Regions from separate parts of the Solibacillus sp. FSL K6-1554 genome, predicted to be linked through region 1. Evidence: predicted binding sites of a transcription regulator. Region 1 holds the regulator's gene; each other region holds the start of a gene.
What was found. The regulator LexA, encoded in region 1, represses DNA repair genes until DNA is damaged. The targets are predictions, from matches to a motif close to CGAACATATGTTCG.
Positions count from the first base shown of each region.

Region 2: MHB58_RS02610 (Y-family DNA polymerase) is a predicted target of LexA. The motif match lies at 5,018-5,031, and genes of this name have one in related genera.
Region 3: parE (DNA topoisomerase IV subunit B) is a predicted target of LexA. The motif match lies at 1,978-1,991, and genes of this name have one in related genera.

Region 1 is NZ_JBBOSS010000001.1:2,559,641-2,570,116, reverse strand. Features, by position in the region: gene glnA (type I glutamate--ammonia ligase) at 1-1,122, shown strand, start outside; gene MHB58_RS12810 (gamma-type small acid-soluble spore protein) at 1,269-1,685, opposite strand; gene MHB58_RS12805 (DNA alkylation repair protein) at 1,868-2,575, shown strand; gene MHB58_RS12800 (5' nucleotidase, NT5C type) at 2,653-3,198, shown strand; gene MHB58_RS12795 (gamma-glutamyl-gamma-aminobutyrate hydrolase family protein) at 3,314-4,009, shown strand; gene lexA (transcriptional repressor LexA) at 4,091-4,714, opposite strand; gene yneA (cell division suppressor protein YneA) at 4,875-5,222, shown strand; gene MHB58_RS12780 (YneB family resolvase-like protein) at 5,209-5,865, shown strand; gene MHB58_RS12775 (DUF896 domain-containing protein) at 5,930-6,166, shown strand; gene tkt (transketolase) at 6,306-8,300, shown strand; gene MHB58_RS12765 (hypothetical protein) at 8,528-9,094, shown strand; gene MHB58_RS12760 (alpha/beta hydrolase) at 9,108-9,755, shown strand; gene MHB58_RS12755 (EAL domain-containing protein) at 9,779-10,476, opposite strand, start outside.
Region 2 is NZ_JBBOSS010000001.1:511,986-522,461, reverse strand. Features, by position in the region: gene MHB58_RS02625 (long-chain fatty acid--CoA ligase) at 1-1,591, opposite strand, end outside; gene MHB58_RS02620 (L-threonine 3-dehydrogenase) at 1,861-2,811, opposite strand; gene MHB58_RS02615 (YolD-like family protein) at 3,412-3,732, opposite strand; gene MHB58_RS02610 (Y-family DNA polymerase) at 3,745-4,998, opposite strand; gene MHB58_RS02605 (carbon-nitrogen family hydrolase) at 5,173-5,964, opposite strand; gene MHB58_RS02600 (pyridoxal phosphate-dependent aminotransferase) at 6,116-7,300, shown strand; gene MHB58_RS02595 (glycine C-acetyltransferase) at 7,522-8,712, opposite strand; gene MHB58_RS02590 (YczE/YyaS/YitT family protein) at 8,771-9,388, opposite strand; gene ybaK (Cys-tRNA(Pro) deacylase) at 9,406-9,891, opposite strand; gene MHB58_RS02580 (hypothetical protein) at 10,018-10,476, opposite strand, start outside.
Region 3 is NZ_JBBOSS010000001.1:1,907,403-1,917,878, forward strand. Features, by position in the region: gene MHB58_RS09300 (YczE/YyaS/YitT family protein) at 1-558, opposite strand, end outside; gene MHB58_RS09305 (HesB/YadR/YfhF family protein) at 705-995, opposite strand; gene plsY (glycerol-3-phosphate 1-O-acyltransferase PlsY) at 1,106-1,708, opposite strand; gene parE (DNA topoisomerase IV subunit B) at 2,013-3,986, shown strand; gene parC (DNA topoisomerase IV subunit A) at 3,986-6,415, shown strand; gene MHB58_RS09325 (hypothetical protein) at 6,639-6,779, opposite strand; gene MHB58_RS09330 (4'-phosphopantetheinyl transferase family protein) at 6,921-7,418, shown strand; gene MHB58_RS09335 (solute symporter family protein) at 7,525-9,069, opposite strand; gene MHB58_RS09340 (DUF485 domain-containing protein) at 9,066-9,392, opposite strand; gene MHB58_RS09345 (solute symporter family protein) at 9,885-10,476, opposite strand, start outside.

The DNA of each region.
Region 1 (10,476 bases):
CCGGATTATGATTCATTCATGATTTTCCCATGGACAGCTGAAAAAGGGAAGGTAGCACGTTTCATCTGTGATATTTACAATCCGAACGGTACACCATTTGCAGGTGATCCACGTAACAACCTGAAACGAGTATTGAAGGAAATGAAAGAACTAGGATTTACAGATTTCAACTTAGGACCAGAACCGGAGTTTTTCCTATTTAAACTGGATGCAAAAGGCGAGCCAAGCTTGGAAGTAAATGACCACGGCGGCTATTTCGACTTGGCACCGACAGATTTAGGTGAAAACTGCCGTCGAGATATCGTATTGGAATTGGAAGAAATGGGCTTTGAAATTGAAGCTTCTCACCATGAAGTTGCACCGGGTCAACATGAGATTGACTTTAAATATGCGGATGCTATTACTGCATGCGACAACATCCAAACATTTAAATTAGTTGTTAAGACAATTGCACGTAAGCACGGTTTACATGCGACGTTCATGCCAAAACCTTTATTCGGTGAAGCTGGATCGGGAATGCACTTTAACGTTTCTTTATTTAAAGGAAAAGAAAATGCATTTTATGATGAGTCTACTGAATTAGGGCTTTCTGAAACAGCGATGCAATTCATGGCAGGTGTGCTTGACCATGTTCAAGGTTTTACTGCAATTACAAATCCGACAGTAAACTCTTATAAACGTTTAGTACCAGGTTATGAAGCTCCATGTTACGTAGCATGGTCTGCGCAAAACCGTTCACCGTTAATCCGTATTCCTTCTTCTCGTGGCGTATCAACACGTGTAGAAGTTCGTTCAGTGGACCCATCAGCAAATCCATATTTAGCGATGGCGGTAATTTTAGAGGCGGGTCTTGAAGGGATCCGCAAAAAAACAACGCCACCACCAGCAATTAACCGAAACATTTATGTAATGAGCGAAGAAGAGCGTAAAGCTAACGGCATCGATAATCTGCCTGCAGCTTTAGATGATGCATTAGCATTACTAGCAAAAGATGAAGTGGTTCAAAGAGCATTAGGCAACCATATCTATGCGAACTTTAAAGAAGCAAAAGAAATTGAGTTCGATATGTACCGTTCAACTGTTCACCAGTGGGAACGCGACCAATATATGAAAATGTACTAAGAAGAAAGGGCTGGGGCTAAAATTCCAGCTCTTTTTTTTGCATTTTTTTTGTATAGTCGTATTCAATTTTAACCAAAATAACTGTTGTAATTTATTCGTATAATATAAAAGAAACCGGCAATATAAATTGCCGGTTCAATAATGCATTATTTATTGCCGTTTTGGAAACGGTTTTTACCGTAAGAGCCAGAAGCTTGCTGTTTTTTAGCTTCAGCTTGCTGGTTTTGCTGTTTTACCTGGTTAACATCTGTTTCCATGCCAAACTCAGCGTTCATTGAAGTGAGTTTTTTCTGTAAACCACTGTTTGTAAACACACCAGAAGCTTGTTGCTTTTTAGCTTCAGCTTGCTGGTTTTGCTGTTTCACCTGGTTAACGTTTGTTTCCATACCAAACTCAGCATTCATTGAATTCGGTTTCTTCTGCAAACCGCTATTTGCAAACGCACCAGAAGCTTGTTGCTTTTTAGCTTCAGCTTTTTGGTTTTGCTGCATTACTTGGTTAACATCCGTTTCCATTCCGAATTCGGCGTTATTCTTGTTATTGATGTTTTTATTTTTTGACATCAAAATCACCTCCTGACATTATTCTGTTCAGAGGTTGCTTTATTATTCGGTTAAATCAATTGCCAATTTTTTAAAAATTTTAAATGTGCGATCACCAATGCTTCAGTACCTTGGAATGATAAGTATATAAATCGTATAATAAGAAGGATTAAAATTTACCGATTGAACATAAGGAGGCTATTATGAAACTTGATACAATGATGCAAGAATTAGAGGCATTGGGTAAAGAGCGTACAAAAAAGATTTATATGTCCAATGGAGCAAAGGAGCCGTTATTCGGTGTAACGACTGGCTCGATGAAACCGTATGTAAAACAAATAAAAATAAATCAGGAGCTGGCTGAACAGCTTTATGCGACAGGCAACTATGATGCAATGTATTTTGCCGGGGTTATTGCGGATCCGAAAGCAATGACTGAAGAAGATTACGATCGCTGGATTGAACAAGCCTATTTTTATATGATTTCCGATTATGTTGTTGCAGTGACTTTGGCTGAATCCGATATTGCGCAAGAAGTAAGCGATAAATGGATTGCAAGTGGTGAGGAACTAAAAATGTCGGCAGGTTGGCATTGTTACTGCTGGCAGCTCGGCAATCGTAAAGATGAAGAATTTTCAAAAGAAAAATTATTGGGTATGCTTGAGTATGTAAAACAAAATATCCGTCAAGCACCACCACGTACACAAGTAGCAATGAATAACTTTGTCATGACAGTAGGTGTTTCATTTAAACCTCTACATGAAGAGGCTGTCCAATTCGCTAAGGAAATCGGGCCAATTGAAACGAAACGTGAAGGGAAAAAGCCGGGTTTGCTGCACGCTTTTGCTGAAATAGAAAAACAGGTGGAAAAAGGACGAATCGGCTTTAAACGTAAATATGTACGCTGTTAATTGTAAAGAGTTATACCTTGTTTTTTCGCCATACAATTGTATAAACTAAAATTAGGAATTTTCAAGGAGGCTATTACATGAAAAAAAGCATTGCCATCGATATGGACCAGGTGCTGGCTGACTTTTATTCGAAATTATGTGTTACATATAACGAGAATTTCGGGACAAATTTTACCGATGAAGAATTTCTTCTGACGACACAGCGCGATTTACCTAGAGAAGATGCGAAAAAATTATTTGCTCTATTAAATGAGCCCGGCTATTTCAGAGATTTAAAAGTACTGGATGAAGATGCAATTGATGTCATTCGAGAGCTGCAGGAGCATTATGAGATTTATATTGCGACAGCTGCCATGGATGTACCCGGGTCATTTACAGCGAAGTACGATTGGTTAATGGAGTATTTACCATTTATCAAAACACAGAACATAGTGTTTTGTGGAAATAAAGCGGTAATACATACTGATTATTTAATTGACGATAGCCCACGCCAACTCAAGTCATTTAAAGGAACAGGTATATTGTATTCGATGCCGTACAATCGATCAGAAGAAGGTTTCATGCGTGTGAACAACTGGAAAGAAATTAAACAGTATTTTATAAAACAACTGGAAATTGTTTAAAAGGGAAAGGGTTGCAATCAGGCAATCCTTTTATATTTTTGTAGTAACATAGCTTAACGAAATAGTATAATTTAAATAATTGGAATTATCTTTAAATTGTAAGGGGATAGAATGAATGAAACCGATTATTGGATTAACAATGTATGATTTTGACAAGAAATTGGATATAAACAACGCATATTTGACGTCGATAGAACTAGCGGGGGGTATACCAATTTGTATACCGAATGCTACGGAAGAAAACGTAGAAGCAGTATTAAATTTAGTTGATGGCCTCGTATTAATTGGTGGAGCGGATATCGATCCATTATTGTTTAATGAGGAACCGCACCGTCATATCGGTAGTGTTGTTAGAAAGCGTGATGACAGCGATCTTTTATTAATGAAGGCAGCCTTTAAAAGACAAATGCCTGTTCTAGGTATTTGCCGTGGACAACAAATTATGAATGTTGCATTCGGAGGTACGATAATTCAGGATATACCATCACAGGTGGAGAATATAATCTTACATAAACAACCTTCAAAGCGTGGAGAATTGGCACATACCGTTGAAGTGAAGACACCGAAATTTAAGGAGATTTTTACAGAAGAAACATTCCGTGTTAACACATTTCACCATCAATCTGTAGGAAAGTTAGGGGAAGGACTTCTTGTTTCGGCAGTTGCGAAAGACGGCATTATTGAAGGAATTGAACACGAATCCCATCCGTATTGTGTGGCGGTACAATGGCACCCGGAAGAATTGGCGCCAAACGGGGATGTTTATGCACAGCGCTTATTTAAAAGTTTTATAGAAGCATGCCATAAGTAATAAAAGGCTCAGTCGTTTACGGCTGAGTTTTTTTATTTCATTAAAAAACTTGCCGATTCTATTAGAATGGCAAGCTTCTGATTAATGAATATTTCGATAGAGGCCGACTACTTTACCTAAAATAGAAACCTGATTGACAATGATCGGCTCCATTGAACTGTTCTCAGGCTGTAAGCGGAAATGAGTTTTTTCTTTGTAAAAGCGTTTGACTGTCGCTTCATCATCTTCCGTCATTGCTACAACAATCTCTCCATTGTTCGCGGTAGACGTTTTTTTGACGATTACATAATCCCCATTTAAAATTCCGGCTTCAATCATGGATTCACCCATAATTTCAAGCATAAATAGTTCTTCTTCCGGTGAGCCGTATGCATCCGGCAACGGGAAATATTCCTGAATATCCTCGATTGCAGAAATAGGCAGACCAGCTGTAACTTTACCGATTAACGGAACATGGATGACACCTTGTTTGGTGATGTTCATCTCTTCCTGGTCCAATATTTCAATGGCACGCGGTTTAGTAGGGTCACGACGAATAAGCCCTTTACTTTCTAAACGAGCTAAATGCCCGTGGACAGTTGAACTGGAAGCTAAACCTACCGCTTCTCCAATTTCGCGTACTGATGGCGGATAGCCTTTAGAACGAACTTCCTCTTTTATAAAAGTTAGAATAGCCTGCTGCCGCTTTGAAATTTTTTGTGTCAACTAACTCACCTCTTTATCATGCTATTTTTCTTAAAGTAAGTATAGCAGTATGCGAACACGAATGCAAACATAAGTTCGAAAAAACGGTTGACAAAAACATATGTTCGTATTATTATGAGAACAAATATTCCGAACATATATTCGAAAGAGGGTTTTACAAATGAAAAAAACTAAACTAAATGGCTTTACATCAATGTTTCTACTATTCTCTGTACTTATGATTACTTTATTCATGATGCAGGACGATAAAATAGAATTATACGAACACGTTAGCATAGAGCATGGCGATACTTTATGGTCGTTGGCAGAACAATATCGTGGTAAAATGGCTAAGCATGATTGGATCGATGAAGTGAAAAAGGAAAACGGATTGCTGGATGAAAAAGTTGTTTTAGGACAAGTACTGGTTGTACCTGTAGAAAAAGATTCACAATACATTGCCCAGCTGAATGAATCCACTGATATGCAATCGATTAAAGTAGTGAGAGGGAACAATGATAAAAACTAAAGCAGTAATTTATTGCCGTGTCAGTACGGATAAAAATACACAGGAAACGTCACTAGTACGTCAGCAAGAAGAGCTGACAAAGTATGCGAAAACATTCGGCTATAATGATGTGGAGATTTTCATGGATCAGCATAGCGGATATGATGTGGACCGAGATGGACTGCTCGATATGCTTGACTATATGAAAGAAGACGGCGTCAAAGCGTTATTTGTACAGGACGAAACACGGTTAGGGCGCGGTAATGCACGTATGGCAGTACTTCACCTATTGCAAAAATATGAAGCGACAGTATATACATTGAATGATGCAGGTCCTGTCGTATTAAACGAAATGGATACAATGCTGCTCGAAATTTTAGCAATTGTCGAAGAATACCAGCGTCGTATGCATAATGCGAAAATCCGCCGGGGAATGCGTCGTGCTGTAGAAAATGGCTACCAGCCCCAAAACAATTTAAAAAACCGCGGTAATATTGAAGGGCGTGAACGTAAAGAAGTCCCTGTTGAAGAAATCGTCCAGCTACGCCAGAAAGGCTTAACATTTGCAGAAATTGCTACGACATTGTCTGGTTTGGGCATTTCCATCAGTAAAGCGACCGTACATAGAAGATATATTGAATATATGGAGCGACTTGAAGAGTAAACACTTGTCTTCAAGTCGTTTTTTTTATACCTTTGTAGTAGGTAGGAAGAAAGGTGAGATTCAAATGTTATCAAAAGAGAAAATAGCTCGAATTAATGAGCTTTCTAAATTAGCGAAAGAAGGTAAATTGACGGAAGAGCAAGCGAAGGAACGCACTGCGCTGCGCAAAGAGTATTTAGATACATTCCGTTCCACAATGCGCGATACAATCGAGCATGTGAAAGTAATTGATGAAGAGGGCAATGATGTGACACCTGAAAAATTAAAACAAATAAAATCACAGAAGAAATTCTTAAACTAATAACATTTCATTAATATGTCACATTTAATATTAAGTATGACATATTTTAGATGACGTTTTTAGAAATTATTGTTTTCTTGTGAGAATTTGTCTACACTATAAAAGGTATAAATATCGTACGAGGAAAGGATGTCACATAATGACACAACAGATGGATCAGTTAGCAATTAACGCAATCCGTACATTATCAATCGACGCAATTGAAAAAGCAAATTCTGGTCACCCAGGTTTACCAATGGGTGCTGCACCTATGGCCTATACATTGTGGACGAAGCAATTACGCCATAACCCACAAAATCCTAATTGGTATAATCGCGACCGTTTCGTATTATCAGCTGGACATGGTTCCATGCTTTTATATAGTTTATTACATTTGGGTGGCTATGGTTTAGAGATGGAAGAAATCAAAAACTTCCGTCAATGGAATTCAAAAACACCGGGACATCCTGAATATGGTCATACAGTTGGTGTTGAAGCGACAACTGGTCCATTAGGACAAGGTATTGCCATGTCAGTAGGTATGGCTATGGCTGAACGTCACTTGGCAGCAACATACAACAAGCCAGGCAAAGAGATTGTTGACCACTATACGTTTGCACTATGCGGTGACGGAGATTTAATGGAAGGTGTTGCTGCAGAAGCAATTTCTCTTGCAGGTCACTTAAAATTGGATAAATTAATTGTACTTTATGATTCAAATGACATTTCACTTGATGGTGATTTAGAAAAGTCATTCTCGGAAAACATCCAAAAACGTTTCGAATCTTACGGCTGGAACTATTTAAAAGTTACAGACGGTACAGATATCGTGGAAATTAATTCAGCGATTGAAAAAGCGAAACAAAACACTGGCGGCCCAACTGTAATCGAAGTGAAAACTGTCATCGGTTTTGGTTCTCCTAACAAATCTGGTAAAGCAGATTCACACGGTGCACCACTAGGATTTGATGAAGTTGCTTTAACAAAAGCTGCATACGCATGGGAACATGAGCCATTCGCTGTTCCTGCGGAAGTGTATGAGACATTTAAAGCAGCAAGCGAAGTACAAGGTGTACAAGCAGAAGCAGCATGGAATGAACTATTCGAAAGCTATAAAAATGAATACCCGGAACTGGCTGCCCAATTTGTAAATGCTATGGAAAACAAATTACCGGAGAACTTTGCTTCTGAATTACCAGTCTATGAAGCAGGTACTGCAGTAGCTACACGTTCATCATCTGGTGATGCAATCAATGCCATTGCAAAAACAACGCCATCATTCTTCGGCGGTTCTGCTGACTTGGCAGGCTCAAACAAAACAACAATTAAAGGCGCTGGTGATTTCTTTGCTGAAACTCCGGAAGGCCGTAACATCTGGTTTGGTGTTCGTGAATTTGCAATGGGTGCTGCGCTGAACGGTATGGCATTACATGGCGGTTTAAATGTATTTGGCGGTACTTTCTTCGTATTCTCTGACTATGTACGACCAGCAATTCGATTATCTGCATTAATGGGATTACCTGTAACATATGTATTTACACATGACTCAATTGCAGTAGGTGAAGACGGTCCGACACATGAGCCAATCGAGCATTTAGCATCATTAAGAGCGATGCCGAATCTTTCGGTTATCCGTCCTGCAGATGCAAATGAATCTGTAGCAGCATGGAAATTAGCTGTAGAAAGCAAATCAAACCCAACTGTATTAGTATTATCCCGTCAAAACTTGCCGGTGTTGGATGTTGCAAAAGAGACAGTATACGAGGGTGTTGAAAAAGGTGCCTATGTTGTTTCAGCTTCATCTAAAGAAACTCCGGATGCCTTGTTAATTGCAACGGGTTCTGAAGTAGGCTTGGCAGTGGAAGCAAAAAAAGCATTACTGGCAGAAGGGATTGACGCATCTGTTGTGTCAATGCCATCAATGGACCGCTTTGAAAAGCAGTCGAAGGAATACAAAGAATCTGTATTACCAAAAGCTGTAACGAAACGTTTAGCAATTGAAATGGGTGCATCACTTGGCTGGCATAAATATGTTGGCTTTGAAGGGGATGTATTGGCAATTGATAAATTTGGTGCATCGGCTCCAGAGAAAATTGTGTTAAAAGAATACGGCTTCACAGTAGAAAATGTAGTTGCGAAAGTAAAAGCACTTTAATTCGAAGCTCAAAATGTCACTTGTCTACTATGGCAAGTGGCATTTTTTCTTTTCACTATAAATCTGAAATCCAATATAATGATTAAAGTAACAAGAAAAAAGCTTTGGCAAAAAGACCAGATTCATATACAATATGCCATACATATAGTTGGAAGGCGTGCGATTTTACTGAAGGAATGGTACGATAATAAAGAATTACGGAAGAATCAGATGAAGGATGTGGATGAATGATGACAGCAGAAAACAAGCAAAAGGAAATTACTACATATATCGAGCAGACACTTTATTTTCTATCGAATAAAGCGGACCTAGAAAAATTCGAAACGATGCTTCAAAAAAATATCGATGAAAAACGAGCTTCTTCCACTTCAACGACTGATTTTTATGATCGCTTAATGTTGAATATCGCATATTACGTGGAAAATAAAATGGCATGGACTGATCTTGTCCGGGAAACATTAAGTACAGGAAAAGTGCCGACCGTTTCTTATATTGAAAACGAACTAATGGCGCAGCAAATGCAAATCCGTAACAGTGTCGGAGAGAAAATGGATGATTACAAAAAAGCATTCCATCAGCAATATGAAGCATTAAAGGTAGAAGATGAAGATGTGATTTACGATTATGCGTATGCATCTGTGGAACATGCGTACCGGATTGATTTTTTGACGGTTGCCTGTGCCAAAAATGCAACAATTTTAACAGAAGGCGATATTGAGGAAACAATCAAATTGCTGGATGGCTATATGGCTTATTACACGGACCAGCTTGTCAATAAAATGACGCTTTCTTAAAAGGAGATATAAAATGAATACACCATTTATTTATTTACACAAAGCACCTAAAGTTGAGGCAGATAAGCAACCTGCGATTTTCTTGCTGCATGGATTAGGGAGCGATGAAAACGATTTACTTCAACTTGTTGATTCGTTTTCAACACATTGTCATATTTTTAGCTTGCAAGGGCCGATAAAACATCGCCCTGGCTATGCTTTTTATACATTTGAAGAAGAAGGTAAGCCAAATCGTGCAATTTTTGATAAAGTGCTGAAAGGAATTGAATCCTTTATAAAGGAAGCAATTTGGGAATTCAATTTAGATGAACAGCAAATTTATGTTGTTGGCTTTAACCAGGGGGCAGCAATGGCACAGTCACTTGCAATGGTGATGGGCAATGCCATTCGTGGAACAGCAGCATTGAGCGGATATTTACCGGAATTCGCTGCACTTGAATATAGTAAAAAAACGATGGATAAATCAAAAATCTTTATATCTCACGGAGAATATGATTATGATTATCCGATTGAATGGGCAGAGCATGCCGTTCGTTTTTTCAATGACTATGATACAGACGTTACATTTCGAACATATCCGGTAGGCCATGGGGTGAGCGAACAAAATCTACATGATTTAATCGCATTCTTATCGAAAGATTTACCGAACAATTTAAACTAAAGAAACAGCTGACGGAAAGTGAATTACTTCTCGTCAGCTGTTTTTTGTGTGTCCAGTAATTGTTCTGCTTCGGTAATGGACATCGGTTTATAAAAATAATAGCCTTGACCAGCAGGGCAGCCGAGTTGTTGAAGCATTGCCAGCTGTTCTTCTGTTTCAATACCTTCAGCAATGGGACGCATTTCAATATTTTTAGCCAATTGGATGATTGTTTGTACGATTGCATACATTCCAGGTTCATTCATTGAACTGACGAAGCTGCGGTCAATTTTAATTTCTGAAAAGGGCAATTGTGGTAAATAGCTTAATGATGAAAAGCCAATTCCAAAGTCATCAATCGAACATTCGATGCCCATTAGTCTTAGTTGATTCAAAATCTCTTTTGCTTTTTTAAAATCTACCAATTCAATGCTTTCGGTTACTTCCAGTTTAATATAATGAGGAGGCACATTATATTGATAGAATATATTTCTTATATTCTCCAGGAAATCCGGGTCGTAAAAATGGTCCGGCGAAATATTGAGTGCAATCGGTAAAATCTTTTTATTTTCATTCATACGATTTTCAAGCCAGATAAGGATCTGTTTGAAATTCAGTAAATCAATCGCTTTAATTTTTCCGGTTTGTTCTGCGATCGGGATGTATTTTACCGGCGAAATAAACCCGAGTTTGCTTGAATTCCAGCGAGATAGTGCTTCAAAACCTTCCACTTCGATTGTTT
Region 2 (10,476 bases), 2.0 Mb from region 1:
TTTCATTCACATTTTCACGTAACTTCGCCTTTAAGAACTTCCCGACAGAAGTTTTCGGAATTTCCGTTAGGAAGACGATATCATCCGGCAGCCACCACTTTGCAAATTGGCCTCCCAAAAATGCTATAAGTTCCTCTTTTGTTGCATAGGCCCCCTCTTTCAAGACAACACATGCCAGCGGACGCTCTTGCCATTTCGCGTGTGGAATAGCAATGACTGCCGCTTCAAATACCGTTTCATGCGACATAAGCGCATTTTCCAAATCAACGGATGAGATCCACTCACCACCGGATTTGATTAAATCTTTCGTTCGGTCTGTTATTTTAATGAATCCCTCTTTTGAACGAACCGCGATATCCCCTGTATACAGCCAACCATCAGAAAAGGCTTCCGCTGTACGTTCATCTTTATAATATTCCGCCGCAATCCATGGACCACGCAGACGCAGCTCGCCCATTGTTTCTCCGTTCCACGGCACTTCACCGTTTTCATTGACGATGCTCGATTCAATTCCTGGAACCGTTAAGCCTTGCATTGCGCGTGTTTCAATTTTTTCATCCAATGACCAGTCATTCATATGTGACATATCACGTGACATCGAAACAATCGGTGAAGTTTCCGTCATGCCGTATACCACAATATAGTTGACGCCCATTTCTTCGTACTTTTTAATAAGGCCTTTTGGTGAAGCCGATCCTCCACAGAAAATTTCCTGTAATGTGGATAAATCACGGGCTCTTTTTTCCTGTTCCTGCAATGCGCCAAGCCAGATTGTCGGTACACCCGCCGTTTTCGTTACATTGTACTGCTCAATGAAATCCAGTATTAGGGGCGGGGTAAATTGAGGACCGATCAATACTTGCGTAGCCCCTACATTCACTGCTGCAAACGGCATTCCCCAAGCGTTGACATGGAACATTGGAACAATCGGTAAAATCGTGTCACGTTCTGAAATTGCCATCGTATCCACCATTGAAATCGACATGGAATGCAGCACGAGCGAACGATGTGTATACACAACCCCTTTTGGATTCCCTGTTGTTGCACTTGTATAGCACATGCTTGCCGGCGCATTTTCATCCAAATCTTCCGGGAATGCAAAGTTTTCATCTGCTTCTTCCAGCAATGCTTCATATGACAGTACATTCGGCAAAGTCGTTTCCGGCAATTCCCCATCCGTCATAATGATGTAATGCTCGATTGTTTTCAATTCCGATTGTACTTCCTCAATGAGCGGCACTAAATCTTCATCTATTAAAATTATTTTATCTCCCGCATGATTAATAATATACGCAATATGTTCCGTTGACAGGCGAATATTGACCATATGCAAAATTGCACCTGCGCATGGAACCGCAAAATACGCTTCTAAATGGCGATGCTGGTTCCAGGCAAATGACGCAATTTTATCACCGCGCTCCATGCCCAGCTTTGTTAATGCATGCGCTAGCTTTCTTGTACGCTTTACCCATTGCCCGTATGTAAGGCGATGAACCTTCTTTTCACTTGTACGTGAAATAATTTCTTTGTGTGCATAATACGTTTCTGCACGCTTGACCATATCTGTTAGAACGAGTGGTGTTTGCATCATCAATATATTTCCCCCTTTTATGAGGCACTATCTTTACCGGCAATCCCCATTACCAATAAAACGCCTCCTAATTTCTCCCACAATATCATTTTAATATAATATACTGAAAAATAAAAATATTTTGTTAATAATGCAGCGATTTCATTTTACTAGAGAACCGAATATTACAGAATTTTGCTTTTAGGGTCTCCCACATCGAGGCTTTCCACAGGCACCTATATAAAAAAGCGAGTGAACTGCTTTTCAACAGTTTCACTCGCTTCTATAAGTTAAATCGCGTTTTGTGCTAATCGTACTTTTAGTTTTTCCAGCATATCGACCGTCATTTTTTCCAGATCGTAGCTAGCCTTGAAGCCCCATTCTTCAATCGCTGCCGATGAGTCGATTGCATTTGGCCAGCTGTCCGCAATTGCCTGACGGATCGGGTCGACATCATAATCCATTGTAAAGCTTGGAATATGCTTTTTAATTTCGGCTGCGATTTGTGACGGCTCAAAGCTCATCGCCGAAATATTAAATGCATTGCGGTGCACAAGCTTTGCAGGGTCCGCTTCCATTAAATCAACAATAGCCTGCAGTGCATCCGGCATATACATCATATCCATATACGTACCTTCCGCAATATACGATGTGTAGCGTCCTTCCAAGATTGCTTTATAATAAATATCTACCGCATAGTCCGTCGTTCCTCCACCAGGTGGCGTCACATACGAAATCAGCCCCGGGAAACGGACACCGCGTGTATCCAGCCCAAAGCGTGTGTAGTAGTAGTCGCATAACAATTCGCCTGCTACTTTATTGACACCGTACATCGTTGTTGGACGTTGCAGTGTATCTTGTGGTGTATTGTCCTTTGGCGTAGAAGGACCAAATGCGCCGATTGAGCTTGGCGTAAAAAACTGCATATCAAGTTCACGCGCCACTTCAAGTGCATTCATTAAACCGCCCATATTTAAATTCCAGGCGAAAACCGGATTTTTTTCTGCTGTTGCCGAGAGTAATGCAGCCATGTGTATCATCGTGTCTGCACCAAAATCATGGGCAAGTGTGTGCATGCGTTTCCCATCTGTTACATCCAATACTTCAAATGGACCTTCATGCTGATCAATCTTTCGAATATCTGTTGCCAATACATTATCTGTGCCATACGTATGGCGTAATTTCTCTACTAATTCCGAACCAATTTGACCTAAAGCACCGGTCACCATAATTTTCTTCACGCTGAAGCCTCCCTATCCTTTAAAAGACAATTTTCAGCCTGTTACCGCTGAATATACCGTCTATTATTTCTCATCTATTAAAACAAATGTCCTTGTGGAAAATACATAGAACCATCCGTAAAACTTGATGTTCAAACATTTTCATGAAATTCATTATATGGTGTTCTTTTCTAAAAAACAATATTTAAAAAATATTCTTTTTCAGCAATACATTTGTACGTGTGAAATATTCGAATAGAAAGATTACTTTTATACGAATGGCTCTGGTTGTAAAATCGAGAGAAATTTAATTTCCCTTTCTAACATTGGGTTGATTTCCATTCCAGGTCGGACGCTTTCCGCGGGCACGAGGCCAACACGATGTTGGTCACAAAAGCGTTGCCACAGGACGTGGCGTTCTTAGCTTTTGTTCCTTTTGCTCAGGCGTCGGTGCTCCTGACGCTTCGCTTTCGTCGCAAAATAAATTTTGCTGTTCCCGCTGGAAGCTTGCTTGTAGCGAAAGGTGAAACCGTCAGCACGAACACTCGCCTCCCCTCATTCCAATCAACTTACTTAATATCTGGTTTTATCATCTTATTTTTTATTGGACGATTAGAAAGTCTACTCATCCAAGAGTGCTTCATAAATATGGCGGAATTGAATTCTTTCGCTGTTTGCCAGCTTGACGTATTGTTCGTGGATGTTGATTTTTTGAATTGCTCCGGAAACTGTATAAAGGCCTGTTTGCTCCCATACTTTTAGTTGGATCGGGCAATGCTCTGTGTAGGCTCGCTGCAGATTGATGTTAATTTGTTCTAACTGGGCTTCGTCGAGTTGGGGTTGGGTAACAATTGTGTCCTCTTCCTGCCATTCACGCAATAGTTGGACATGCTCCGGCAGCATCATTGCGCTCCATTTAATTGTTCCTCTATCTTTGTTCATCGCCTTCACTCCTTATTGTTTATGCCCGCCTACTAGTTTAGCGCGTGTGAGTGCAGTGCCGGCTTCCGTATAGGAAACAGCACGCAAAATCGCTGTTGTGCCGTATTTTGTACGTAAACGGTCCATCGTTTCTCCGAGCTTGCGGTTGCGCCATCTCATCTCATCAAACAGACTGAGCTGCATCGAATATTCACTTTCAATATTGCTTAATGTAATCGTAACTTTGCGTGCCGGTCGTTCTGCATAAAATTCGTCGAGCAGCTGCTTGCATACTTCGAAAATTTTCATTGTATCGTTTGTCGGCTCATCAATTGTGCGGGAACGATGAAATCCGCCTCCGAAGGCATCTTTACTGTAGCTAAGCCCTAATGAAATCGTCCGCCCAATTTTTTTCGCTTCCCGCGCCCGCCTTGCCACGTCTTCACACATTTCCAGCAATACGACTAAAATTTCTTTTCGGCTGCGATAATCGCGCATCAGCATTTGGCCTTTCCCAAAGCTGATCTGCCCTTGCATAATCGGTGCTCCGACTGTCGAATGATCGATTCCCCATGCGTGGTAATAAAGCTGGTTGCCGAGAACACCGAAGCGCTTTTCAAGTAACGCTAAATCGGCATGCGCCAAATCATAGACAGAGTAAATCCCCATATGGTTCAGCGTTCTTTCCGTTCGGCTACCGATGCCCCACATTGTAGACAGCGGCATGATCGGCCACAGTTTTTCCGGTACATCATTATATGTCCATTTTGCAAATCCCGTCTTTTTTGCTTCGATGTCGAGCGCCAGTTTCGCCATCAGCATATTTGGGCCAAAACCGACTGCACATGGAATTTCAAATTGGTTGTAAACGAGCTGCTGAATATATTTTGCCGTTTCTTCGGGCGGTCCCCATAACTTTTCTGTTCCGGTTAAATCGATAAAACTCTCATCGACGCTATATACATGAATGGCCTCTTTTGGAACGAACTCATTGAACAGACGTGTAATTTCCATTGATATGCGAATAAATAACGACATCCGCGGCTCAAAAAGGCGAATATCCGGATGTGGCGGGATTTCGTATAATCGCGAACCTGTGCGAATATTAAAGCGCTTTTTCATCGGAGGGGACGCTGCAAGTACAACACTTCCCTTTTGCTGAAAATTTCCGACAATCGCAATCGGGACTTCCATTACATTTAAATTTTCAACTGATGCAATACAGCTTGCATAAAAACTGCGCATATCAATACAAATAATCGAACGTTCCGGCGCATTTTCATACATAAAGCTCATCTCCTTATATCGAACGTTTGTTCTTATATTAAAATGAGACGTGTGAGATGGCAAGTGGAAAGTAGTGGCTGTTTTGGTTGTTAGGGATTTTTTTCGGTATGAAAGAGTTATTTTGCTGCTTAATGTAAAAAAGCGCACTGGCATTATCCAGTACGCTTCTAAAACTTATTCTTTTATTACTTTTTCATAAAGACCTGGACGGCGATCTTCGTATACAGGGATGCGGCTGCGCACTTCATCGACCGTTGAAAAATCAACGTCAATAATCGCCAGCTCCTCATCTTCTGCGCCTGTCCAAAGCACCTCGCCCCATGGTCCGATAATCATCGACTGGCCATTAAAATTTTCCACTTTACGGGCAATACGATTTACCGCAACGACGAAGCACTGATTTTCAATCGCACGCGCCTGCAGTAATATTTTCCAGTGATCAATACGTGGTGTCGGCCACTGTGCTGGTATGAACAGTACCTTAGCACCGTCCAATGCATGAGAGCGCAGCCATTCCGGGAAGCGGATATCGTAGCAAATCGCTCCGCCCGCTTCGAGCTCACCTAATGCGAAACGGTTCATGTTACTGCCGGATTCCAAATATAAATGCTCATCCATTAAGCGGAATAAATGCACTTTACTGTACTCGCCGACTAATTCACCATCGCGATTGTACGTATACATCGTATTGTAAAACTTATCATCACGCTTCACCGATACCGAACCGCCTACAATATGTACCGCCAATTCTTTTGAAAGACTGCTTAGAAATGCTTTTGTACGTTTACCATTTTCGTCTGCCAGCTCTTCCAGTTTTTCGAGCGCATAGCCCGTATTCCACATTTCCGGCAATACGACGATTTCAGCACCGCCTGCTACCGCTTCGCGAATAAACTTCTCCGCGCGTTCATAGTTTTCATCTACCTTGCCAAAACCAACATTCAACTGAATACAACCAATTTTCATAACTGCCACCGCCTTAAAAATTCCGTGCGAATCAATTTTCGCTTATTCGTACTCATTGTAACATCTCACTTCAAGTTGTCAAAATCTTCACTTTACTTAAGTGAAGTTTTAGACTAACATTAACCTTACTATTTTTCAGAGGTGATAAAAAATGATTGAATTCTCGAAAAAGCTGCAACAATTACCACAACAGTTTTTCGCAGCACTTGTAAATAAAGTAAATGAAGCTCTTGCTGAAGGGCGCGATGTCATTAATTTAGGTCAGGGAAATCCGGACCAGCCGACACCGGCACATATTGTTGAAGCACTGCAAATTGCGGCAAACGACCCACAAACACATAAATATTCCCCATTCCGCGGTATTGCAGAGCTCAAGCAAGCGGCTGCAGATTTTTACAAACGTGAATATAATGTCGATATTGATCCTGCTACAGAAGTGGCTGTCCTTGGCGGAACAAAAATCGGTTTAGTCGAACTTCCGCTTGGGCTCCTGAATCCGGGTGACTATATGCTCCTTCCAGATCCGGGTTATCCCGATTACTTATCCGGTGTCGCACTCGCAGATGTAAAATTTGATACGATGCCGCTTCAAGAGGAAAATCACTTTTTGCCAGATTACGAAGCATTGTCCGCAGACATTAAACAACGGGCAAAATTGATGTATTTAAACTATCCAAACAATCCGACTGGCGGTATCGCAACACATGATTTTTTTGAACAGACCGTACAGTTCGCTAAAGAAAATAACATTGCGGTTGCCCATGACTTTGCTTACGGGGCAATAGGTTTTGATGGGGGGCGTCCGCCAAGCTTCCTGCAAGCACCAGGCGCAAAAGAAGTCGGTATTGAGCTTTATACATTGTCAAAATCGTACAATATGGCAGGCTGGCGCATCGGCTTTGCTGTCGGCAATGCAAAAATGATTGAAGCGATCAATATTATTCAGGACCATCTGTTTTGCAGCCAGTTCCCTGCTATTCAGCATGCAGCGGCCGTTGCACTGAACGAGGAGCAAGCTTGTGTACAGGAACTTCGTGCATTATATGAGCGTCGCCGCAATGTACTCGTTGAAGAGGCTCATAAAATCGGCTGGGAAATCACAGCTCCGAAAGGCTCGTTTTTCGCATGGCTCCCTGTACCTGCACCATATACAAGCGAGCTATTTGCCGACTATTTGCTGGAAAGAGCGGATATTGCCGTTGCAGCCGGTAATGGTTTTGGTGAATACGGCGAAGGCTATATTCGTGTCGGACTGCTCGTCGGTGAAGAACGTTTGCGCGAAGCAATGCAGCGTGTCGCAAAGCTTGGTCTGTTTGAGGAGACGGTTTTGAAATAACTTTTCATTGTATGGTTCTGCTATCAGAAATGCGGTGTTTTATTCGCCGCATTTTTGTTTTAATCCTCAGTTTTGACTCAGTAATCCTCAACCATCACTTAATAATCCTCACTTGCTCTCACATAATCCTCAGTCTCTATTTTATAATCCTCAATTCCATTTTTAATCCTCAAATCACAAAAAACTCAGCACCATAAAAACAGCGCTGAGCTTTACATCGTTTATTTAATTACTTCTAACTCGCGGCCTACTTTTTCATAAATCGCTAGTGCTTCATCGAGCATTTCTTTCGTATGTGCCGCTGTTGGCATATTGCGCACGCGGCCTGTTCCTTTTGGTACTGTCGGGAACACGATTGCTTTTGCGTACACACCTTCTTCAAGTAAACGTTTCGAGAATTGTTGTGTCAGCTTTTCTTCGCCGATAATACATGGTGTAATCGGTGTTTCCGAATCCCCGATATTAAAGCCAAGTTTTGCTAGGCCGTCTTTTAAATACTGACCGTTTTCCCAAAGCTTGTCATGCAGCTCAGTTGATTCCATAATCATCTCTACAGCACGTGTAATAGCCGCAACATCCCCTGGTGGTAATGCTGTTGAGAATAAAAACGGACGGGATCGAACTTTTAGCCAGTCGATCAGATTTTTCTTCCCTGCCACATAGCCGCCGACAACACCGATTGCTTTTGACAATGTACCGATTTGGAAGTCGATATCATGTTGCAGACCGAAATGCTTCACTGTTCCGGCACCTTTACCTGTAACGCCTGAACCGTGTGCATCGTCTACATACGTAATTAAATCAAATTCTTTTGCGATTTCCACGATTTCCGGAAGCTTGGCAATATCGCCGTCCATCGAGAAAACGCCATCTGTAATGACCATTACTTTATTGTAAAGGCCTGATTCTGTTGCGTCTTTTGCTTTTGCGCGTAAATCATCCATATCCGCATGCGCAAACGGAATGATTTTTGCTTTTGATAAACGGCAGCCGTCGATAATTGAAGCATGGTTTAATGCATCCGATAATATTGCATCATTTTTGTCCATAACAGCCGAAATTGCCGCCATATTACAGTTGAAGCCTGATTGATAGCTAATTGCTGCTTCTGTACCTTTAAACTTTGCTAATGTTTCTTCTAGTTTTACATGTAGATCAAGTGTGCCGTTAATTGTACGAACAGCACCAGCACCGACACCGTATGAAGCGATCGTGTCTTGAGCGATTTTCTTCAGCTCATCGTTCGTCGCCAAACCTAAATAGTTGTTTGAAGACAGGTTTACAAGCTGTTTGCCTCCAACTTTGATAATCGGGCCGTTTGCTCCTTCTACCGGATCGATTTCGTTGTATAAACCTTGTGCTTGTAGTGCCAGTAAGTTTTCATCTAAAAAGGTATTTAATACGTTTGACATGCGCGTTCATCCTTTCGATATCTATTTCCACTATATTTTAGCACAGAGGGGGAATTTTTTATGTAAGCGGCTCTCCGATTATTTCCTCAAGTTTTCTTTTAAAGAAAAACAGTGAAGGCTGAATGACATAACCTGTGCCGAGCGCTAAAATAACCGTCCCAAAACCAACAGGACCACCAAGCAGCCAGCCGGCGCCAGTCGCAAATACTTCCATAACAAGCCGCCCTGTTTTCACAGAATAGCCTTTACTCGCAATAATCATCATAATCGTGTCACGCGGGCCTTCGCCAAGACTTGCCGCGATATACAGCGCGCAGCCAATGCTCATCACAAAAAAGCCGGCTGTAAAATACGTAAGTTCCAGTACAAAAATACCTGTCTCTGGCAAGAGCCAATTGAACAAATCGATAAATGAACCAATGAACAGCATATTTAAAAACGTCGCAAGCTTCGGAATGCGCTTTAAATAAATCGATGTCCCGATAATAATCGTCAGACCCGTTAAAATGGACCAGGAACCGATCGTCAACCCAATTTGCTTGTAAAGACCAATATGGAATACATCCCATGGTGCGGTCCCGACAACATTCCCTTTAATCGTCATCGTGATACCAAGCGCCATGATCATCATTCCTACAAAGAAACTTCCCCATTGCCACTTAAATTTTTTCGACACAACAATCCTTCTTTCTATCAAGAAACAATCGATGCAAATTGCCCGTTCGTTGCCTGTTGTAAATCTTCCGGTGCAAGCTTAATCTGCATCCCGATTTTTCCGGAACTGACAATTATATAGTCAAGTGCAGTCGCCGCTTCCTCAATAATTGTTGGAAACAGCTTTTTCATCCCGATCGGCGAGCAGCCTCCCCGAATATAACCGGTCAAACCGAGTAGCTCTTTTACGGGCAGCATCTCAATTTTCTTTTGCCCTACCACTTTTGCGGCAGCCTTTAAATTCAGTTCCGCATCGACCGGGATAACGAAAACAAAATAATTGCCCTTTCCTGCAGTGGCGACCAATGTTTTATAAACATGTTCGACAGGCTGGCCAATTTTCCCGGCAACAGTCAATCCATCCACCGCTTCCCCGTCATTGATTGTATACTCAAAAATTTCATGTGCGATTTTTTTTTGCTCAATTAAACGAACTGCATTCGTCTTTGCCTGCTTCTTCGCCAAAAAGACCACTCCAAATTCTAAACTTTGGAAATATTATACCACTGAATGATTTGCTAAGTGCTGCTTAATGCAATTTTGTAATTTACTTAAATATAAAAAACCCACTCCATATGAGCGGGCTTATTTTCATGCAATTTGGGAAAAAACCGATTCCTCTGTCAAACGGTAACCGTTATTCACCATTGCAATATGAGCGCTGTATTTTTGTGCAGCTATGTTGAAGGAACGCTGAAATAACCGCTTTTCCAACTCTTGACCAAAGACCGTTTTCTCATCTGGATTACGTGCAAAATTTTGTTGGAACTTTTCCGGTATCGTAAAAGAAAGATTTTCGTTCGACAACGGAATTGCTTCCTCATCTTGTTCTTGCTCTGTAAGTTCTTTTTGAATGTTTGCCGGCGTTTGCGGAATGGAGGTTGAAACATTTGCTGCTGTAAGTAAATCTTGAGATGAAGGGACAGCAGATGCTAGATATGCATTATCCAGTGTTGGTGTTTGTGAATACGTGATGTCAGTTGGCAATGCAAGGTTTTCTGCCTGATCGGCATTGTCGCTTTTCAGCAAATCTTTATCTGTTTTACCGGA
Region 3 (10,476 bases), 650 kb from region 1:
TACGACAGGCCCTAAGCCGAACGCCATAAATACAGTACCGACTCCGACTGGTCCGCCCAATACAAAACCTAATACAGCAACCGTTACTTCCATTGTCGTCCGTGCGCGGTTGACACTCCAGCCGAGGCGATGCACCAACAGCAGCATTAATGTATCACGAGGTCCTACACCGAGGTTTGCGACCATATACATCCCGCAGCCGAAGCCGAGCAGGACAACGCCAACAACAAACGCCAATGTTTGTTCTAACAGTGTATTCGCATCCGGTAATACTATCAAAAATATATCAATAAAAATCCCTGTCAGGAACATGTCCAAATAAGTCCCTGCTTTTGGCAATCTTTTTGTGAAAAACGTATCAACAGCCAGAATTAGCAAGCCCAAAATAATGGACCACATACCGACCGTCAAGCCCAAGTTTTTTTGTAGTCCGATATGAAGGACATCCCATGACCCAACGCCCAGTATTTGTCCTTTGATCGTCAATGCGACGCCTAATGATAAAACAATGATGCCTGCAATAAAAAATACGCAGCGCCAATAAAATTCCTGTTTCACTTTCACATGTAATCCCTCATCAATCCTCAATATAATCCTTACTCATTATAACGATTGAATCGGCAAAAATGGATTTACAATAAATTCGAAACATTTGAACTTTTTGAGCTGCAAATAGACCCGATTAGAATAGGGAATATAGGTATTTAATTTTCATATGAATAGCGCAATTCATCGGACGAATTGTCGACATCTACAACTAAATGATGTTCATTAAAAAACCATTCATCGGATTTTTCGATATAATAATGAATGCCTTCAACAACTGTTTCAACGCCTATTTCATGCGGCTGTTCCCGGGTCATGCCTAACGAAAAACCTTCATGAAAAGGTGAAGAACCTCCATATCGTGCATAAAAGCGAATAAAATCGCCTTTTTCTACTTCCATCTCTTGTTTAAACCAATTGAGTGCTTTTTCTGATAGTTTGATTTCCATATGTTTCACCTCTATTGCCATTATGCAGTAAATAAAAAAAACTTACAAAGCTCGCGTTCTGAATTTCAGGCACAAAAAAAGACTGAAAGGAAACCCCTTCAGTCAACAGTTTAAAATCCTTTAATTTTCGGTTCAGTACCCGCTTTAATCCGCTTAATATTTTCACGGTGACGGTAAAAAATAAAGCCTGCCAAAACGACAACTAAAATGAGTAATGCATATTCACCTGTCAGCATCCAATGAACAATTACATAAATAACGGCCACAGCGGATACAATCATAGATGACAAGCTCACCATCTTAGTTAACTTTAAGGCGATGACAAATACGATGATTAAAATTAAAAATAACGGTAAATTATAGCCTAAAATAACACCGCCGCTTGTAGCAACCGCTTTCCCTCCACGGAAGCTTGCGAAAATCGGGAACATATGGCCTGCTGCTGCAATCACACCCAAGAATAGCGGGTGGACAGTGCTGTCTGCAAAAAACGGCAATAACGGTAGCAATACCGCAGCCGTTCCTTTTAATATATCAATAAGCAATACGGCAATACCCGGTTTTTTACCTAATACCCTAAATGTATTGGTCGTTCCTAGATTGCCGCTGCCTTGTTGTCGAATGTCCGTTTTGTAAAAAATTTTGCCAATCCACAAAGCTGATGGAATGGAACCGATTAAATAAGCACAAATAATAATTAACGCGTTGATCAAGTGTTGTGCTCCTTTCGAATTCAGAATTACTACTTGGTACTAATAGTATGTATCGAATATTTTACAATGTTTTTTAATAGAAGGAAAGAGGTATTATTTTTTCGTCCATCGTGAAAAAACAGGGAAAAAGTTACATTTTATTGTTTGCTACTAAAGGATATGCTTTTAAACGTTCGTTTTTGATGATACAATTAATCTTTGCAAAGCCTAAATCAGTACCTTTAAACATTGACATCATGCATATTTGAGCGTACGATTAGGTAGTAAATAGAACGTTTGTTTGTATTTTTGGAGGGGATTACATTTGGTAAAAAACCAAACCGGTATTTCGTATAATGAAGATGCCATTCAAGTATTAGAAGGTTTAGAAGCCGTACGCAAAAGACCAGGGATGTATATTGGTTCTACAGATAGTCGAGGTCTTCACCACTTAGTGTATGAAATTGTAGACAATGCAGTGGATGAAGCGCTTGCTGGATATGGAAATCATATCATCGTGAAGATTCATGAAGATAACAGTATTAGCGTGCGTGACCATGGTCGTGGTATGCCAACAGGTATGCATAAAATGGGTAAACCAACCCCGGAAATTATTTTCACCATCCTTCATGCAGGCGGAAAGTTTGGACAAGGCGGCTATAAAACAAGTGGTGGTTTACATGGTGTTGGTTCATCTGTTGTAAACGCCTTATCATCATTTTTGGAAGTAACGATTTACCGTGATAACCAAATTTATCGCCAGCGCTTTGAGCAAGGCGGGAAACCGGCGACATCGCTTGATATGATCGGGAAAACGAAGGAAACAGGAACACTCGTACATTTCCTGCCGGATCCATCGATTTTTTCTGTCATTAAATATAATTATGATACATTGGCAGAGCGCTTACGTGAATCTGCATTTTTATTAAAAGGATTAAAAATTGAACTGATCGATGCCCGTGGAGAAGGACAGCATGAAATTTTCTATTATGAAAACGGGATTGAAGCGTTCGTCACATACTTAAACGAAGAAAAAGACGTATTACATCCGGTTAAATATGTAGAAGGCACAATTCAAGAAATTGAAGTGGAGTTCGCACTGCAATTTAACGACGGCTATTCCGAAACGATTTTATCGTTCGTCAACAATGTCCGTACTCGTGATGGGGGTACACATGAAACAGGTGCCAAAACAGCTCTGACACGTGTATTTAATGAATACGCCCGCAAAATTGGATTACTGAAAGAAAAAGATAAAAATCTGGAAGGTACCGATATTCGTGAAGGTCTGACAGCAATTGTTTCTGTCCGTATTCCTGAAAATCTGCTTCAATTTGAAGGTCAGACAAAAGGAAAGCTTGGTACATCTGAAGCTCGTTCAGCCGTTGATACCGTTGTTTCAGAACAATTAATGTATGTGCTTGAAGAAAATGCCGAGCTGTCGGCTTCTTTAGTGCGTAAAGCAATTCGTGCCCAACAAGTGCGTGAAGCAGCACGTAAAGCACGTGATGATGCCCGTAATGGGAAAAAGAGAAAATCAAGTACTCTTCTGTCTGGTAAGTTGACACCTGCACAGTCGAAAAATGCTTCAAGAAATGAATTATACCTAGTAGAGGGTGATTCTGCGGGTGGTTCGGCTAAGCAAGGTCGTGATCGGACGTTCCAGGCGATTTTGCCATTGCGCGGTAAAGTCATCAATACCGAAAAGGCAAAGCTGCAGGACATTATGAAAAATGAAGAAATCGCAACGATTATCCATACGATCGGTGCCGGTGTCGGAGCTGATTTTTCGGTGGAAGATGCCGCTTACGATAAAGTTGTCATCATGACCGATGCCGATACAGATGGTGCTCACATTCAGGTATTATTGCTGACATTCTTCTACCGTTATATGCGTCCGCTCATCGAAGCAGGAAAAGTATATATTGCGTTGCCGCCTCTTTATAAAGTATCAAAAGGATCCGGCAAAAAGCAGGAGCTTATGTATGCTTGGACAGAACAGGAGCTGAGTGCAGCTACGAAAAAAATCGGCAAAGGCTATATTATTCAGCGCTATAAAGGGTTAGGTGAGATGAATGCCGACCAGCTTTGGGATACAACGATGAATCCCGAAACACGTACATTAATCCGCGTTAAAATTGAAGATGGTGCTCGTGCAGAACGTCGTATTACGACATTGATGGGCGATAAAGTAGAGCCCCGCCGTAAATGGATTGAATCAAACGTCAACTTCGGCATGGAAGAGGATGCAAGCATTTTAGAAAATGAATTCATCCAGCATGAGGAGGTTAACGAATAATGAGTTTTGTAGAAAAATTTCAAGATTTGCCTTTAGAAGAAGTAATGGGTGACCGTTTTGGTCGCTATTCCAAATATATTATTCAAGACCGTGCATTACCGGATACACGTGACGGGCTAAAACCTGTTCAGCGTCGTATAATGTATGCGATGTTCCATGAAGGTAATACTTTTGACAAACCGTTCCGTAAATCGGCAAAAACAGTCGGAAATGTAATCGGTAACTATCACCCGCACGGAGATACTTCGGTGTATGATGCAATGGTCCGTATGAGTCAGGACTGGAAAAGCCGTCATATGCTGGTAGAAATGCATGGTAACAACGGTTCTGTCGATGGGGACCCGCCAGCCGCAATGCGTTATACGGAAGCGCGTCTATCTGCAATTGCCGCTGAACTGTTACGTGATATTAACAAAAATACAGTAGAATTTGTCCCGAACTTTGATGATCAGGATATGGAACCTACTGTATTGCCATCTCGATTCCCAAATCTGTTAGTTAACGGCGCAACAGGGATTTCGGCTGGTTATGCGACGGATATTCCGCCACATAATTTGCAGGAAGCACTTGATGCGGTTTTAATGCGTCTGGATAACAAAAGCTGTACAGTCGATGAACTGATGACCGTTATTAAAGGTCCCGATTTTCCGACAGGCGGTATTATTCAAGGTGTTGACGGCATTAAAAAAGCGTACGAAACAGGAAAAGGGAAAATTATTGTCCGTTCACGCACAGAAATTGAACAGCTAAAAGGCAATAAAGAGCAAATTATCATTACAGAAATTCCATTTGAAGTAAATAAGGCCAACATGATTCGTAAAATGGATGAGTTGCGTGTAAATGACCGCCGTTTAGACGGCATTTCCGAAATTCGCGATGAATCGGACCGTAATGGTTTACGAATTGTTGTGGAGCTGAAAAAAGATGTACCTGCACAAGGGATTTTAAACTTTCTATTAAAATCAACAGATTTGCAAGTTTCGTATAACTTCAATATGATTGCGATTCATAACCGTCGTCCAATGATGATGACACTGCCGCTCATGTTGGATGCGTATATTGATCACCAAAAGGAAATTGTGCGCCGCAGATCCCAGTATGACTTGACGCGTGCAGAAGATCGCTTACATATCGTTGAAGGTCTTATGAAGGCCCTATCTATTTTAGATGAAGTGATTGAAACAATCCGTGCTTCAAAAGATAAACGCGATGCGAAAAATAACATTATCGAGAAATTCGGCTTTTCGGAAGAACAGGCAGAAGCAATTGTCAGCCTACAACTTTACCGTTTAACGAATACCGATATTACACAACTGCAAAAAGAGCAAGATGAATTACATGAACTTGTTGTGAAACTGAAAGCCATTTTAGAGGACGAGAAGAAGTTGATCCGTGTTATTAAGTCCGAGTTAAATGACATTAAAAAACGCTTTACTTTACCTCGCCTTTCTACAATCGAAGCAGAAATCGAAGAAATTAAAGTAACGCGCGATGTATTGGTCCCAAGTGAAGAAGTTGTCGTAACCGTAACAAAAGACGGCTATGTAAAGCGGACAAGTCTTCGTTCACACAGTGCGTCAAACGGCAAGGATTTTGCGATGAAGGATTCCGATTATTTGCTGTATGAAGCTAACTTGAACACGCAGCATCATTTACTCCTGTTTACGAATAAAGGGCACTACATTTACCAGCCGGTACATGAATTGCCGGATATTCGCTGGAAAGATCTCGGACAGCATATTTCAAGTATTGTGCCGATCGACTCAAACGAAGAAATTATCGAAGTCATCGGTATTGAAACATTTGAGCAACCGAATATGTATGTATTTACCGCTACAAAAGAAGGGCAAATTAAGCGGTCGGCACTTGCTGACTATATCGTCACTCGTTATTCGAAACCGATTAAGACAATGAATTTAAAAGGCGAAGACGAGATGATTTTTGCGCGTCTTGTTACGGATAAGGAAGAAGTATTGCTTTCTACAAACACGAGCTATACAATCCGTTTCCCTATGGAAGATCTTCCGGTAACAGGTGTGAAAACAGCAGGAGTTAAAGGGATTATTGTTAAAGAGGGCGAGTACCTTGCGGCGGTTGCATTGTTAAAACCGGATCAGGAACAAGAGCTCGTAATCGTAACACAGCGCGGTGCCGTCAAACGAATGTTATTATCGGAACTTGAACTTGGCAACCGTGCAAAACGCGGCGTCGTCATTTTAAAAGAGTTGAAATCGAACCCGCACCGAATTTTTACAATTTTAGTTGTCAACTTTAGAAATACGTTTACTATTGAGACAGAAAAAGGCGTACAGGAAACGATCTCTGTGACATCCTTAACGAGAGCGGACCGTTATTCAAACGGTTCACTGCGGATTGATACAGAAGGCGATGGGGCAATTAGCCGCGCCTATGTGGAGAAGACAGAGTAGGGATTCGTGTATATTAGCTGGATTCTAAACATAAGATAAAAGTAATTCATTGACATGGAAGGCATACTTTCATACAATGAAGTTAGTAAGATTCATGCGTGATGGATCTACAGTAGTACAGAGCGGTTGGGTGGCCCCCAATCGCTTTTTTATTTACCCTTTTTGATAGTTGAAATTAAAAACACCACCTAGATGGCGAGTCTAAGTGGTGAAAATAAATTTTTTACAGCATCATTCGGAAAAAACGATAAATTGTATCGACTAGACGAAAAAGATCAGTCACATAGCGAAAAATGGCGAGTTTTTCGTTACGCTTTTTTTCCGAAACAGCCTTAGCCTTTTCTTTGCGTGATGGATAAGACACAGTAGTACACCTCCTTTACAAAAGGAGTCAGCTGGATGCTGCTTTTCTATTGTACCATGAAATATTGAAGAGAATATTACTGTTTTTAATAGAAAATTATATAAAAAAAGCATCAAAAACCGGCAAGAAATTCTGCGGATTTTGACGTTTTTTTTATTACGGAAGTTTTTACATAAGTCCACTTTTGTAGATGGTAAGAGGGCGTCAAAACTTATCGAAAGTACATTTAATATTCGAATTCGAAAAGATGAAAGGGGCAAGCCTTATATAATCGGTGAAGAAAAATTTATTAATTGGAGCCATACAGAACGGTTTTTAGTAGTTGCAATCAGTACAATCGGGAATATTGGGATCGATGCGGAACATTTGATAATCCCTTATGAGGAATCATTATACGGTTGGATTTTACATGAACAGGAAAAAACCAAATTGAAAGCGGGCACTCTGTTTTCAGAGATTTGGACGAGGAAAGAAGCGATTTTAAAATATACAGGCGAGGGCATTCATGAAAATATGTGTGAATTAAATAGCTATGCTCTTGATTACAATATTTCTTCATTTACATATAACAACCTTTCGATGAGCGTGTGTTATGAAGATTGTTCAGACGTTTTGAAATTATATACGAGTGCTCAATAATCCTTAATCATTTGTAGTAAATAGTAGATATATAAAGAAATCAGCCTCTAACAGTGTTAGAGGCTGATTCGTTTATCCTCAACTCGTCAAAGTAAGGAAGGTTATTTTAGTGAGAAATGTCTTGTACAGAAATACCTGTTTGAGCTTTTACTTCAACTTCACGGTATTTCAGATCATTTCTTTCTTTAGAAATTAATGTACCGATAAATCCGCCTAAGAAGCCAAGAGGTACAGAAATTAATGCCGGGTTCGTTAACATAATTAACGGTTCACCAACAAAGATTGCTTTACCTTCCACCGGATTCCATACGTTTGGAGATACGGCAACTAAAATTAATGCAGAGATTAAACCTGTTAACATTGCTGTAACCGCACCTGATGTGTTGAAACGTTTCCAGTAGATTGTGTAGATAATTACCGGTAAGTTTGCTGATGCCGCAATACAGAATGCTAATGATACTAAGAATGCTACGTTTAATGTTTGAGCACCTAAAGCTAATAGAATCGAAACAATTGAGATAATAATTGAACCGATACGAGCTGCTTTAACCGCTTCTTTTTCAGTAACTTTACCTTTTTTAATAATTTGACCGTAAATGTCATGTGATAGGGCAGATGCACCTGAAAGCACTAAACCTGCTACTACCGCTAAGATTGTTGCGAATGCTACCGCACACACGAATGAGAATAGAATGTCGCCACCAAGCGCTTGTGCTAAAAGTGGGGCAGCCATGTTACCTGCCGGGTTCGCTGCTATGATTTCGTCTTTACCAACGAATGCTGCTGCACCGAAACCTAGGAAAATCGTTAATACATAGAATAAACCAACAATCCAAGTAGCCCAAATTACTGATGAACGAGCTGTTTGTGCGTCTTTTACTGTGAAGAAACGCATTAGGATGTGTGGAAGACCTGCTGTACCAAGTACTAACGCCATCAGCATTGAAATTGTATCAATACCATTTGTATAACGTAAACCTGGATTTAAGTAAGCTTCACCATGCTCAGTTACCGTAGTCATTTGAGTAAACATAGTAGCGATAGAGAAGTCGAATTTTGCTAATACTAAGAATGAAATAATAACAGTACCTAACATTAATAGACATGCTTTAATGATCTGTACCCAAGATGTTGCTGTCATACCTCCGAATAATACGTAAATTGTCATCATGACACCAACTAAAAGTACCGCCATCCAGTATTCAATACCTAACAGTAATTGAATAAGGGCACCTGCACCTACAAGCTGGGCAATCATGTAGAACAATACAATTGTAATCGTAGATAATGCTGCTGTACCACGAACTTTTGCTTTATCGAAACGAGCTGTAATCATGTCCGCTAATGTGAAACGGCCTAAGTTACGTAATGGCTCTGCTACGATATATAAAACTACTAAATAGGCTACAAGGTAACCGATCGAGAAGAAGAATCCATCGAAACCGAATAATGCAATCGAACCGGCGATACCTAAGAATGATGCTGCTGATAGATAGTCACCAGCAATCGCCAGACCATTTTGCCAGCCCGTTAAACCACCGCCAGCTGTATAGAAGTCTGATGCACTAGATGTACGTTTAGACGCCCACCAAGTAATGACTAAAGTTAAACCTACGATTGCTACGAAGAAGAATATCGCTGTAAAACTCATTTGCTTTTACCTCCTTCATATTCCGCAATAATTGCTCTCGCTTCTGCGTCATATTTATTAGCACGTGCTACATAGAAGTGAGCTAATCCCCAAGTCATTATGAATAAACCTGCAGAATAGAGCCAAACCCATGTAATGTCACCAATCGCTTTTTGATGTAAGATTTCTGTAAACGAAGTTAAGATTGGTAATAACATATAAAGTACTAAAAAAATTGCGGTAATCGACCATAAAAATGAATTCTTTTTTCTTGCAAGTTGCCTGAAAGATTGCTGCGATGCAATTCTCTCATAATCAATAATCGGCTTTTGATTATTCCCCATAAACATTCCCCCATTTGTGATAATTATTACTGCTTAATGTACGTAAAATTCTGCTTTTAGGATTTTACATTTTCATTCTATTTTAGCTGTAACAAAATTGCAACACTTTTTAAATAAATTATGTGGAAAAATTTACTGCAAAAATAAGTTTAATAGAGAAAAAATAATACATTAAGGGGAGAATATTAAAATGTAATATTTTGGGTAATTGGTGAAAAGGTATATGCTATATGGGTTTGAAAGGGTCTAAACATTAAAGTATTACAAAAAATCAGAAATTTAATTATAAGAAAATATTATTCATTTCTATAAGTAAAAGTAATATTTAAAAAATAATTTATTTTACAAAAATATGAATTCAGTATATTCAAAAAGTTATATTCATGAAAAAAGTGGTATAAAAAAGCAAAAAACTGTCCGAAAATAGTAAATATTTTCGAGACAGTTTTCTACCATTCTAATCTATTCATCTAATTTACTTTCTTATAATAATTAATGAGAAACATCTTGTACAGAAATACCTGTATGTGCCTTGACGCGGATCTCTTTATAAACACGTTCTGACTCTGCACGTTCCACTTTATGTGCTGTTAATATAGAACCTAAATAACCTGCTAAGAAACTTAAAGGAATCGTAATAATGGCAGGTACTGCTAAGTTCACGAGCGGTTCGCCTACGAAAATCGCATTTCCTGTAGGACTCCAAATGTTAGGGCCTAGCGCACCTAATACAAGACAAGATACTAAACCGGTAACCATTGCTGCAACCGCGCCGTTTGCATTGAATTTCTTCCAATAGATCGTGTAAAGGATAACTGGTAAGTTCGCCGAAGCCCCGATACAAAATGCAAAGGATACAAGGAATGAAACGTTTAAACTTTGCGCAAATAATGCCAAAATGATAGAAACAATTGCAATGGAAATCGAACCAATTCTAGCTGCTAATACTTGTTGCTTTTCTGTTAATTTCCCGTCTTTAAGAATCTCACCGTAAATGTCATGCGAAATCGCTGATGCACCTGTTAATACTAACCCGGATACAACCGCTAATATAGTAGCAAACGCAACCGCACAAATAAATGAT